2 regions of the Falsiroseomonas sp. HW251 genome follow, and region 1 is predicted to be linked to the other one. Evidence: predicted binding sites of a transcription regulator. Region 1 holds the regulator's gene; the other holds the start of a gene.
What was found. Region 1 encodes LexA, which represses DNA repair genes until DNA is damaged. Its sites were predicted from a motif close to TGTTCTANNTANGTTC; they were not measured.
Positions count from the first base shown of each region.

Region 2: the regulator LexA is predicted to act here: its motif matches at 1,721-1,736, upstream of ACLF3M_RS12315 (sigma factor).

Region 1 is NZ_JBNXUM010000016.1:123,478-129,310, reverse strand. It holds gene moaC (cyclic pyranopterin monophosphate synthase MoaC) at 1-339, shown strand, start outside; gene ACLF3M_RS19805 (molybdopterin molybdotransferase MoeA) at 339-1,544, shown strand; gene lexA (transcriptional repressor LexA) at 1,680-2,411, shown strand; gene ACLF3M_RS19795 (hypothetical protein) at 2,505-2,648, opposite strand; gene ACLF3M_RS19790 (ComEC/Rec2 family competence protein) at 2,705-4,882, opposite strand; gene gltX (glutamate--tRNA ligase) at 5,106-5,833, shown strand, end outside.
Region 2 is NZ_JBNXUM010000009.1:556-6,388, forward strand. It holds gene ACLF3M_RS12300 (hypothetical protein) at 1-664, opposite strand, end outside; gene ACLF3M_RS12305 (helix-turn-helix domain-containing protein) at 669-950, opposite strand; gene ACLF3M_RS12310 (ImmA/IrrE family metallo-endopeptidase) at 947-1,678, opposite strand; gene ACLF3M_RS12315 (sigma factor) at 1,970-2,557, shown strand; gene ACLF3M_RS12320 (hypothetical protein) at 2,624-2,998, shown strand; gene ACLF3M_RS12325 (hypothetical protein) at 2,998-3,537, shown strand; gene ACLF3M_RS12330 (ATP-binding protein) at 3,537-4,379, shown strand; gene ACLF3M_RS12335 (hypothetical protein) at 4,406-5,125, shown strand; gene ACLF3M_RS12340 (DUF6511 domain-containing protein) at 5,133-5,591, shown strand; gene ACLF3M_RS12345 (HNH endonuclease signature motif containing protein) at 5,604-5,833, shown strand, end outside.

The DNA of each region.
Region 1 (5,833 bases):
TCCGGCCAGGTCGGCAAGGGCGACGTGCTCGGCGTCGCGCGCCTCGCCGGGATCATGGCGGCGAAGCGGACCTCGGACCTCATCCCGCTCTGCCATCCGCTGATGCTGGCCAAGGTCAGCGTGGACCTGACGCCGGCCGCCCCGGACGCGGTCGAGATCGAGGCGACTGTCAAGGTCACCGGCCAGACCGGCGTCGAGATGGAGGCGCTGACCGCCGTCACCGTCGCCGCGCTCACGGTCTACGACATGTGCAAGGCCGCCGACCGCGCCATGCGCATCGAGGACGTCCGGCTGGTGCACAAATCCGGCGGAAAATCGGGCGTTTACGAGGCGGCGTGATGATCTCGCTGGAAGAGGCCCGCGGCCGCATCCTGGAGGCCCTGACCCCCACCACCGCCGAGACCGTCCCGCTGCCCGAGGCCTGGAACCGGGTGCTGGCCAGGCCGGTGCCCGCCCGGCTGACACAGCCGCCGGCCGATGTCTCGGCGATGGACGGCTACGCCATGCGCGCCGCGGAGGCGACCGAGGGCGCGAGGCTCAAGCTCATCGGCGCCGCGCCGGCCGGCCACCCCTTCGCGGGAGAGGTTGGCCCCGGCCAGGCCGTACGCATCTTCACCGGCGGCTTCGTCCCCGCCGGCGCCGACGGCATCCTGCTGCAGGAGGATGCCGAGGAGACCGCCGGCACCGTCCTGGTGAAGGAAGCGGTGAAGCCGAACCGCTGGATCCGCCGGCGCGGGCTCGACTTCGCCGAGGGCGAGGAATTGCTGCCGGCCGGGCGGCGCCTGACGGCCCGCGACGTCGGCTTGGCCGCGGCGGCGAACCATCCCTGGGTCACGGTCCACCGCAAGCCGCGCATCGGCATCCTGGCCACCGGCGACGAGATCGCACTGCCCGGCGAGCCGATCCCCCCCGGCGGCATCGTCAGCTCCAACGCCCATGCGCTGGCGGCCGTGATCCGGGCCGCCGGCGGCGACCCCATCGTGCTGCCGATCGCCCCGGACGACCGCGACGCCATCGCGGCCGCCGCCGCCTCCGCCCGGTCCTGCGACATGCTGGTCACCACGGGCGGCGCGAGCGTCGGCGAGCACGACCTCGTGCAGAAGGCGCTCGGGCCGGAAGGCTTCGCGCTCGATTTCTGGAAGATCGCGATGCGGCCGGGCAAGCCGCTGATCTGGGGGCGGCTCGGCCGCACGCCGGTTCTGGGGCTGCCGGGGAACCCGGTCTCGGCGCTGGTCTGCGCGGTGCAGTTCCTCTTGCCGTCCGTCGCGATGCTGTCGGGCCTGCCCGCCGCCCCGCCGGCGACGCTGCTGGTCCGCGCCGGCGCGCCACTGCCCGAGAACGACAGGCGTTTCGACCATCTGCGGGCCTCGCTCGGCACCGACCGCGACGGCCGTCCCGTCGCGACGCCCTTCCCCGTCCAGGACAGTTCCATGTTGAAGACCCTGGCGCGGGCCGAGGCGCTGATCCTGCGCCCGCCTCATGCGCCCGCCGCCCCGGAAGGCGCCGAGGTCGAGGCGATTTCCCTCGGCCAGCTCGGAATCTGACCGGCTGCGGAAAAACTCCTGTGGAAAAGATTTGACGCGACGCGGAGAACCTACCTAGAACATCCACGCTGATTCCCCGTTTGTTCGCCGAGGCCGGTGGCCGGGGCGAGCCGGGGTGCGAGGACGGGAGGCTTCATGCTCACGCGGAAGCAGCACGAGCTGCTGATGTTCATCGACCGGCATCTCCGAGATACCGGTTTCTCTCCCTCCTTCGAGGAGATGAAGGAGGCCCTGCGCCTCAAGTCCAAGTCCGGCATTCACCGGCTGATCACGGCTCTGGAGGAGCGCGGCTTCCTCAAGCGCCGCGCTCACCGGGCCCGCGCGCTGGAGGTCATCCGGCTGCCCGATAACGTCGCGCCCCGCATGGCCCAGGCTGCCGCTGCCCCGCCGGCGCCCGCCGCGGCCCCGGCCTTTGCCCCGAACGTCATCCGCGGGAACTTCGCGGCGAATTTGTCCGGCGTGCCGAAGCCCGCCAACGAGGCCCCGGCCGTCCACCTGCCACTCTATGGCCGGATCGCTGCCGGCCTACCGATCGAGGCGCTGCGCGACAACGGCTCGAGCGTCGAGGTCCCGGCCGCGATGCTTGCCGGCGGCGAGCACTACGCTCTTGAAGTCGCGGGCGATTCGATGATGGAGGCCGGGATCCTGGACGGCGATACCGTCATCATCCGCCGCGGCGACATCGCGGAGAACGGCGCGATCGTGGTTGCGCTGGTGGATGAGGCCGAGGTCACCCTCAAGCGCCTGCGCAAGCGCGGCAACTCGGTCGCGCTGGAGCCCGCCAACCGCGCCTACGAGACCCGCATCTTCGGCCCCGACCGGGTCCGGGTTCAGGGCCGCCTGGTCGGGCTTCTCAGGAAGTACTGACCTACCTCTCCAGCCCTCCCCTGCTCGCGGGGGAGAGCTGGGCAAGGAGCCCCTCGCGGACCGGGCGCCCCGGCTGCCGCCAGGCAACACCCCTCAGTACGGATCCCACTCGCCCGTTGCCCGCTCCGCGCGCCAGCTGTGCCAGCGCTGCGCCAGCGCGAGCACGCCGAGCGAGACGAAGGCGCCGGCCGCCATCCAGCCGGCATCCGTCAGCAGCATGGTGTAGCCCAGGGCCATGGCACCCCTCCTTGGTTGCAGGCCCAAGGATAGGCACAACCCAGGTTGACAGAGTATTACCCGCCGTCGCGGGGTGCGACCGGCAGCGAATCCGGCTGCCCCGGCAGCGGTCGCGCCGGCACCCAGGGCCGATCGCCGCGCCAGTCGCGGTCGGCGACCACCCGCACCGCCTGCCCGAGCCAGGCGGCCTGTGCCCCGCCGCGCCAGACCGTGAAGCGGTCGATGCTCTCGCCCGATCCGCAGCGCGGTCGGATCGGCTCGGCCGAGATGATCAGCCCCGCCGTGCCGCAAGCCGCGCGCAGCGCCTCCGGCTCCGGCGGTGCCGCGCGCTGGCCACGCGGGACCGGCGCAGTCCGCAGCAGCACCGCCTCCGCGCCGTCCCGCGGGCGGAAGCGGCAGGCCGTGTCGGTGCAGGCCAAGGCGCCCCCCGCAACCTCGCCCGAAAGCGGCAGGGGCCTGGATGTCCCCGCGCTCATCCGGCGCAGCATCGCCTCCTTCGCGAAGGCGCTTGCGCCGGCCAGCTCCTGCACGAACACGCCATCCGAGGTGCGCAGCGCCACCAGCCGCGCATCCGGGCTAACCAGGAGGTCGGGCGGCGCCTGCGCCAGGCCCGCCGCGAGCGCGCCGGCCAGGACCGGCACGCCTGCCAGGCGCAGCCCTCCCCGCCACAGGGCGAGCCAGCAGAAGCCGAAGGCCGCGACCGCGAGCGCCGGCCCCGGGATCGGCGGCAGCACCGGCGAGGCCTCGGGCCAGGCCGCGACGACGCGTGCCACCGCCAGCATCGCCTCCACCCCCTGCCCCATGGCCCAGAGCGCCGGCGCCTCCAGCCCGAACGGCATCAGCGCGAGCGCGACCATCCCCGCCGGCATGACCAGGAAGGAGGTCAGCGGCACCGCGACCGCATTGGCCGCAACGCCATAGATCTGGAGCCGCCCGAAATGGTGCAGGCCAAAAGGCGCCGTCGCCGCGCCGGCCAGCGCCGAGGTCAGGGCGAGCCCGATCACCGCCAGCGCCACCCGGCGTCGCCACCCGCCTCCAAGCCGCAGGGCCGACAAGCGGTCCTTCAGCGCCTCATGCCCCGCGATCAGCGCCAGCACAGCCGCGAAGCTCATCTGGAAGGAGGGTCCGAGCAGTTCGGCGGGGGCGGCCAGCAGCACCACCGCCGCCGCCAGCGCAATGGACCGCAGGGTCAGCGCCCGCCGCCCCGCGACGAGGGCCAGCGTCACCAGCCCGGCCATCACCAGGCAGCGCTGCATCGGCACCTGCGATCCCGTCAGCAGCGTGTAGCCGATTCCCGCGGCCAGCCCGCCGACCGCGGCGATCGCCTTGCCCGGGATGCGGAGCGCGACCCAAGGCACCAGCGCGATGGCCAGCCGCAGCACCGCGAAGACCACGCCGATGACGATCGCCATGTGCAGCCCGGAGACCGAGAGCAGATGCGCGAGTCCGCTGTCGCGCATCGCCGCGATCTCGGCCGGCGGTATCGCGGCCTGGGATCCCGTCAGCAGCGCCGCGGCCACCGCGCCGGCGCCGCCGGGGATCGCCGCCTCGATCCGCGTCTCCAGAATCGTGCGCAGCCAGGCGAAGAAGGGCCGCTCCTCGCCCTGCGTCACGACCACCGGCGCGATCGCCGTGCCCGACCCGCCGAGCCCGCTGAAGAAGGCGGCACGCTGGAAGTCCCAGGCGCCTGGCGCGACGGGCGGCGGCGGTTCGCGCAGCAGGGCGCGGACGGCGATCGTGTCGCCAGGTTCCGGCCGGGCCGCATCGCTCGCGCGCAGCCGCAGCCGGATCGCGCGCGGCAGCGCATCGCCACCGTTGAGCCGCACGCCCTCCAGCGTCACGCGCCGGCTCTCTGGCAGCGCCTCCACCGCCGTGACCGTGCCGGAGAGCCCGACCGCGCCGCGCGGCAGGTCAAGCGGGGCGGGCAGCCCCGCCGCCTGCCAAGACGCGACGCCGAAGCCCAGCAGCCCCGCCGTAGCCATGCCGACCGCCCAGCCCACCAGCGGCACCCGCCGACCCAGCCACAGCGCCAGCGCAATCAGCCCAGGCACCAGCCACAGGGCCTGCCAGCCCGGCTCCGTCGCCCGCTCGAAATAGCAGAGCACCCCAGCGCCAAGCGCCACCGCGAGCCAGGGCGCGAAGCGGCCATGCTGCCGGGCGAGCATCGCCTCCGCCGCCCCGCGTAGCGACGCGGCGACGCCCGGCCGTTCGGCACGCGCCAGGGAAAGGCTCACGCGCCACAGTTGTCGTGCCGCGGGCGCAACGCAACCACGTGGAGGCGTTTTCATCCGCCGCGCGGCGCGAGCGTTTGCCGGGCTCCCGTCCGCGCTGGACCGTGATCCACGGTCGTAGCTAGCGGTCCAGTCCTTGTTTGCGCGGCTGATTCACAGCTTCGCCGATTCCGCCTTCGCGGATCAGGCGCTAGGAAGAGCGCCCCTGATCCTCGGCTGGAACCCCATGTCGGTCCGCACCCGCTTCGCCCCCTCGCCCACGGGCTACCTGCATATCGGCGGCGCCCGCACGGCGCTGTTCAACTACCTCTTCGCCCGCCGCCATGGCGGCCAGTACCTCCTGCGGATCGAGGACACGGACAAGGCGCGCTCCACGCCCGAGGCCGTGCAGCAGATCATCGAGAGCCTGGACTGGCTCGGCCTCGGCCCGGACGAGACCCCGGTCTTCCAGTCCACGCGGGAGCCACGCCACGCCGAGGTCGCGAGGGAGCTGCTCGCCAAGGGCAAGGCCTACCTCGCCTACGACACGCCGGACGAGTTGGCGGCGATGCGCGCCGAGGCCGAGGCGGCGAAGCGCCCGTTCAAGTACGACGGCTCGAAGTGGATCGGGATGGACGCGTCCAAGGCGCCATCGGTCGCGCCCGCCATCCGGATCATCGCCCCGCGCGGCGGCGAGACCGTGGTGAAGGACCTGGTGCAGGGCGAGGTGAAGGTCGCCAACACCGAGCTCGACGACATGATCATCCTGCGCTCGGACAGCACGCCGACCTACCTGCACGCGGTCGTCGTGGACGACCACGACATGCAGATCACGCACGTGATCCGCGGCGATGACCACCTCACCAACACCTTCCGCCAGTGCATGGTGTACGACGCCATGGGCTGGCACCGGCCCCACTTCGCGCATGTGCCGCTGATCCATGGGGCGGACGGCGCGAAGCTGTCGAAGCGCCA
Region 2 (5,833 bases), on a different contig from region 1:
GGTTCCAGAAGCGGCTGATCCGATTCTTGATGGAGGTGTCGCAGGGGACGTTGTCGGGGCCGATCTGGGCGGCGAACCAGTCACGCACCTTGTCGATCAGCTCCCGCTCGGTTTCCGGCACGCCTTCGTCGTTGACCATGACGACGACTTCGCACAGCGCGCCCTCCCAATCGTACTTCACCGGAGCTCCTCGACCGCGGCGGCGTTCCGGTGCCGAGGGGCTGCGCACGCGGGCCTCCGGAGGCGGCAGCTTCGCGTGCGCCGCTTCGAAGCGCTCAAGCTCGGCATGCCGCACCACGAGGGCGTCGCGAGCGACATATATCTGCGCGCGCTCATCCTTTTCGCCGAGCGGCTCTAACAGCTGGCCGGCGGCCGACAGAAAGCGGCCCACAGCAGCCTCGCCGCCTTCGAGCACCGCGAACGCTTCGATGCGATGCAGATCAATCGTGCCGACGTGCCAGCGCGTGCCGCAAGGAATGTGGAACGGTCGGCCATCCTCCTCATGGTCGATGTCGCTCACCGCGAAGGGCAATCCGCCGACAGCAATGGAGACGATGAGCTCACCTTCCAGGGAATAAGCGGTGATGTCCGCCATGCTCAGCGACCAGCGCTCGCACACCTCTGCCAGCGTGTAGTAGGGCTTTCGCGAGATCAGGCGCGACATGCCGTCACCGTCCTCCGATCGAGCGCAGCCGCCGGTAGGCGCGCACCACCGTCTCCATGTTATCTCGCATATCGGGGGGTAGCCGGCGGGCCTTCACGAACAGGTCGTCCATCTGCAGCCCAAGGATTGCCGCAGCCCGCTCGATAAGCTCGTCCCTGGGCGGGCTCTCCAGCTCGCGCTCGATGCGTGAGAGGTAGGGCGCGGAGATGCCGAGCCGCTCGGACATGTCCACCAGCCCGATGCCAAGCGCGATGCGCCGCTCCCGGATGATGGGGCCGAAGCTCATGACGCGTCTCCTGCGATGAGTCGGTAACGCCGCAGCCGCACCGCGATGAAGCGATCCGACACGCCGAAATCGCCGGCCAGCGCAGCTGTCAGTCCGGCGAGCGCGTCGGGCGGTGTGCTCGCAGGAAGGACCCGGCAGCCCGGGCGCCCGCGATGCGGCGCGTGCATCATACGCAGACCCTCGCTGCGTGCCCGCGCCACAAGCCGCAGGTGCAGTGGCTGGGGCGGCACCAGCAGCGCGCCCATGAACTCGTTGGCGCGTCGCTCCGCGCGGGCGGTGGCGCCATCGAGGCAGCCGGGCCCGCGCGTTTCCGAGCGATAGCGCCGCGTCGGCTCCGCGACCGACGCCGGCGCATCGAACACGATGTGGCCGATCTCATGTGCCACCGTGCTGAGCTCAAGATCCGGCCGGTTCCTGATCATTTGGCCGTTCACCGACACCAGCGCGAGCCCAGGCGCGGAGGGATCCGTCTCGAAGACGCCGAGCACTTCCCGACCCGCAGCGTGATGGACACGCTGCGAGAAGTCCCAGGTAGAGGCGATCTCGCGGCCGTTCACCTGAAGCCGTTTGGCGGCCGCGACCAGCGCGCGGCTGCTGAGCGCCCAGGGCGAGCCATCCCGGGCAACGGCATCGCGCAATTGCGCGGCCACGGCCCAGAGGGTTTCGGCCTGGAGCGGGCGCGGCGCGCCGGTCTTGGCGTCATGCGGGTAGGACAGGGCGACGGTCATGGATGATGGCCTCCCGTGTTTGCGTGCCTGCGCAAGGCGGTATGTTCTGTTTACGTTCTATCCCCACTGTGAGTCCAGCGCGCGGACAACAATCCGGTCATTAAATTGACGAACCGATTTAGCGGGCAGGGCTACGCCGGCCGGAAGCCCTGGACAAAGCGGTGCTTCGCGTCGGTCAGCAATTCCGCCGATCTCCTGTCCAGGAATTATTGCCTTTGCTGTTCAACTGGCCGAACCCGGCCGTGGTCCATTCCTGGCGTCGCAACACCCCGCCCGACGCCGGAGACCAAAATGGCCACGCAAGGCCCCCGACCCTCGCCTCAACCCGCCAGCTGGGACCCTGACCGCCTCGCCGCCAGCCTCGCCATCGCCGGCCGCTACGCGCACCGCGGCGGGCGCCGGCTGAGCCTATCGCGTTGCGACCGGGAGGATCTGCGTCAGGACATCCTGCTCGCCATGCTGGAGCGCGACGCGCGCTTCGATGCCGCGCGCGGGCGGTGGGCCGCCTTCGCGACAATCCTGGCGCAGCATGCGGTCGCGGATCGCGTACGGGCTCGCCGGCGTGGTCCCCGGCCGGTCTTTGTCGACCTTGATCTGGACGCCTTCCCCGCCGGCGCCTCCGCGACCCAGTGCGACGAGGTCGATCCGGACATTGCGCTCGACCTCGCGCGCGTCGGTGACGAGATCCCCGCGCCCTGCCGCCTGCTGCTCGATCTGATCCGGCGCACCACCGACATCGCGGATGCGCAGCGAGAGGCGTCGGGATCCTGCGCCGCCTTCTACCGAGCCATGGCCGAGCTGCGCTGCTGGCTGCACGCTGCCGGGCTGCGGCCAACCCGCGCGACGCCGATGCGTGCGCCGAGCAGCGCGAACCCCTGAGAGAAAATCGCATCCCGCTCCGTAAAGAGGAGATGCCGAACCATGTGCAGAAAGGATCTCGCGCCGATGCGCATACAGCACCCCGCCTGCCACGCCGTGCTGCCGTTCACCACACGCGCCGACGTCGTCAGCACCGAGAACGAGCTCCAGGATCGCCTGGCCGACGCCACGCCTGGCACGTCCATCGTCTATCACGTCGGCATGCTGGCGCGCGATCGCGACCGGCTCGCCACCAATCTCGCGCCGGAGCAGCGCGATGCGCTGAACGCCCTGGCGGCCCGCGCCTGGCGGCTGGCAGCGGCGGGATGGGCGGACCTGCTGCAGCGTCGCGTCGGCGAGGCGTGCTTCGCGTATCTGCTGGTGGTTCGTCGCCGCCCGCTGAGCGCCCGCAGCGCCCGCGCGTTGGCCGCGCCGTCACTGCTCCTGGCGGAGGCGGCGTGATGCAGACGCAAAGCAACCGCCCGACGCTCGAGAGCGTCCATAACCTTCCAGTCGGCGACGTCATCGCGCTGCCGGCCGATCAGCTTGCGCTCCTGCAGTCCGACGCCCGCGAGGCCGTTGACAGCGCGAAGCGCATGCAGGACTGGATCGAGGCCGCCGTGGCGCTCCGCTACGAGCAGCGCGCGATCGGTGCCCGCGCGGAGGCGCGGAAGGACACTGGCACGGTCCGGTTCCAAGACGGGACCGTGGAGATCGCCGTCGAGCTCCCGAAGCGGGTGGAATGGGACCAGCGCCGCCTCGCCACGCTTGCTGACCAGATCCGCACCGGTGGCGAGGACCCGAGCGAATACCTCGAGGTCAGCTTCAAGGTCTCGGAGCGCGCCTACACCGCCTGGCCGGAGCGAATCCGCAGGGCTTTCGAGCCGGCGCGCACTGTTCGCACAGGCAGGCCGGTCTACCGCCTGACCATCATGTCCGAGACGGAGCGGCGCGACAGCCCGCACGCCAGCACTCCCTTCCTGTTCGGGGAGATCGGCTGATGACGCTCCGCATCATTACTGCCGACGAGCGGCTCTCCCGGGCGGTCAACAAGACCACGATCGCGCTGTTCGGCCAGACCGGCGTCGGCAAGACGACGCAGCTGAAGCGTTTGTCGCCCAGCGAGACGGTCTGCATCGACCTCGAGGCCGGGATGAAGTCCGTCCAGGACTGGCCTGGCGACAGCATCCCCGTCCGCTGCTTCGAGGACCTGGTGGTGCTCGCCTCCCTCGTCGGTGGCCCGAATCCCGCCGCGGCGCCGGAGGCGTTCTTCTCGCAGCAGCACTACACGCACTTCGCCGGCCAGCATCCCGAGCTGGTCGCGCTGCTCGGCAGCAAGTCGATCGTGTTCCTGGATAGCATCACCGACCTGACGCGCCAGGCGATGGCTTGGGCCAAGAAGCAGCCCGAGGCGTTCTCCGAAAAGACCGGCAAGCCCGATGTGCGCGGCGCCTACGGCCTGATGGCGCGCGAGGTGATTGGGCTGCTGAAGCATCTCCAGCACGCGCCAGGCAAGACCACCATCATGGTCGGCATCCTGGAGAAGCACACCGACGAGTTCGGCAAGGCCACATGGCAGCCGCAGATGGAGGGCGGCAAGGCCGCGCGCGAACTGCCCGGCATCGTCGACCAGGTCATCTCCATGGCGCTCTTCACGCGGGAGAAGGACGGCACGCTGCGTCACGATCCCGAGCACGGCACCGAGCGAATGTTTGTGTGTCGCGCCGGCAATCGCTTCGGGCTGCCCGCGAAAGATCGCTCCGGCCGACTCGACGAAACAGAGCCCGCCGACCTCGCCGCGCTGCTCCGCAAGATCAACGCCACCGCCGCACCCACCGCCTGAGCCGACAGGAGCCACCGATGTACGACATGAACGACGCCGAGCTGCCGCGCAGCTCCGACGTGATCCCCGACGGCACCTTCGCCAAGGTCACCATGGTGATCCGCCCCGGCGGGACCGACGGCCAGGGCGAGGTGGACCGTGGCCTGCTGAAGGCGTCGCGCAACGGCAGCGACGCCAAGATGGTCGACGCTGAGTTCACCGTGGTGACCGGCCCGCACACCAAGCGGAAGTTCTGGCAGAACTTCACCGTGGCGGGCGGGAAGGTTGACGAGCACGGCGTCTCCATCGCCTGGAAGATCTCCAAGGGGACCTTCCGCGCGATGATCGACAGCGCGCTCGGCCTCGATCCGAACGACATGAGCGAGACGGCGAAGGCAAAGCGGGTGCTGCGCGGCCTTGCCGATCTGTCCGGTATCACCTTCGCCGCCAAGATCTGCATCGAGCCGGCTTCGGACGCGGGCTACAGTGCCAGCAATCGGCTGGAGCGGGTCGTGCTGCCGGGCGAGCCGGAATACCGGCCGATCATGGCCGGGGAGACGGTGCCGCCTGCACCGTCACCGCCGCGGCCCAAGCGCCAGGTACCCGCGCCCGCCGCCCCCGCCGCCTGGGCCAACACGGGCGCGGCACAGTCGCCTGCCATGGCCGGGCGCAGCTGGGCCCCCCCGGTGGCGCCCTCTTCGGCCCAGGCCGCGCCCGTGCCGCAAGCGTCCCCCACCGCGGGCGGCCCCGCATGGCTGAACGGCTGATGTTGGCATGGCGCGCCGGCGCTGGAGCAAACCGCGGCCGTCGCCGCCCCGACCCGCGGCAGCGTCGGCGGCGCCACGGTGCACGCCGGACGATCAGGTCCGGCGTCTGGTCTGTGCGCTCTGCGGCCGCGAGGCGAAGGGCCACGGCTACGTCCACGGCCTGCGCTTCGGCGAGTTCCCGCGTTACCAGTTTTGCAGCATGGCCTGCGCGCAGAGCGGCAGCGCGCTGGCGCGGCGGAGCGGCGGCGTGATCGACAAGACGCCGATGGAGCAGCAGGCGGTTAAGGAAGCGCGTCGGCCACTCGCCGAGGTGCTCACCGAGCTGAACCTGCTGGCCCCGTTCCACGGCCGCAGCGCAGGCGAGATCGACCGGATCATCGAGGCCTGCGTCGATGGCTTCCAGGCCTCAATGCAGCGCCAGGCCGCCGAGCGCGACCCGCTCGACGACCCGATTCCTTTTAGCTGAGGGGAGATCGCCATGAGCACCGGAGAGATCTGGCGCGATGTCCCCAGCGTGCCCGGCGTGCTTGCCAGCAGCGAAGGACGCGCGATGATCACGCCGTATCGCGGGCCAATGCCGCACGGCGGAGAGCGTCCCTACGGGGGGACACCGACCTTCGGCGTCTGGAACAAGGCCGACGGGCGCTTCGTGACGACAGTGGATGAGCGGACCTGGAAGGTCGCACGGCTCGTCGCTGAGGCATTTCA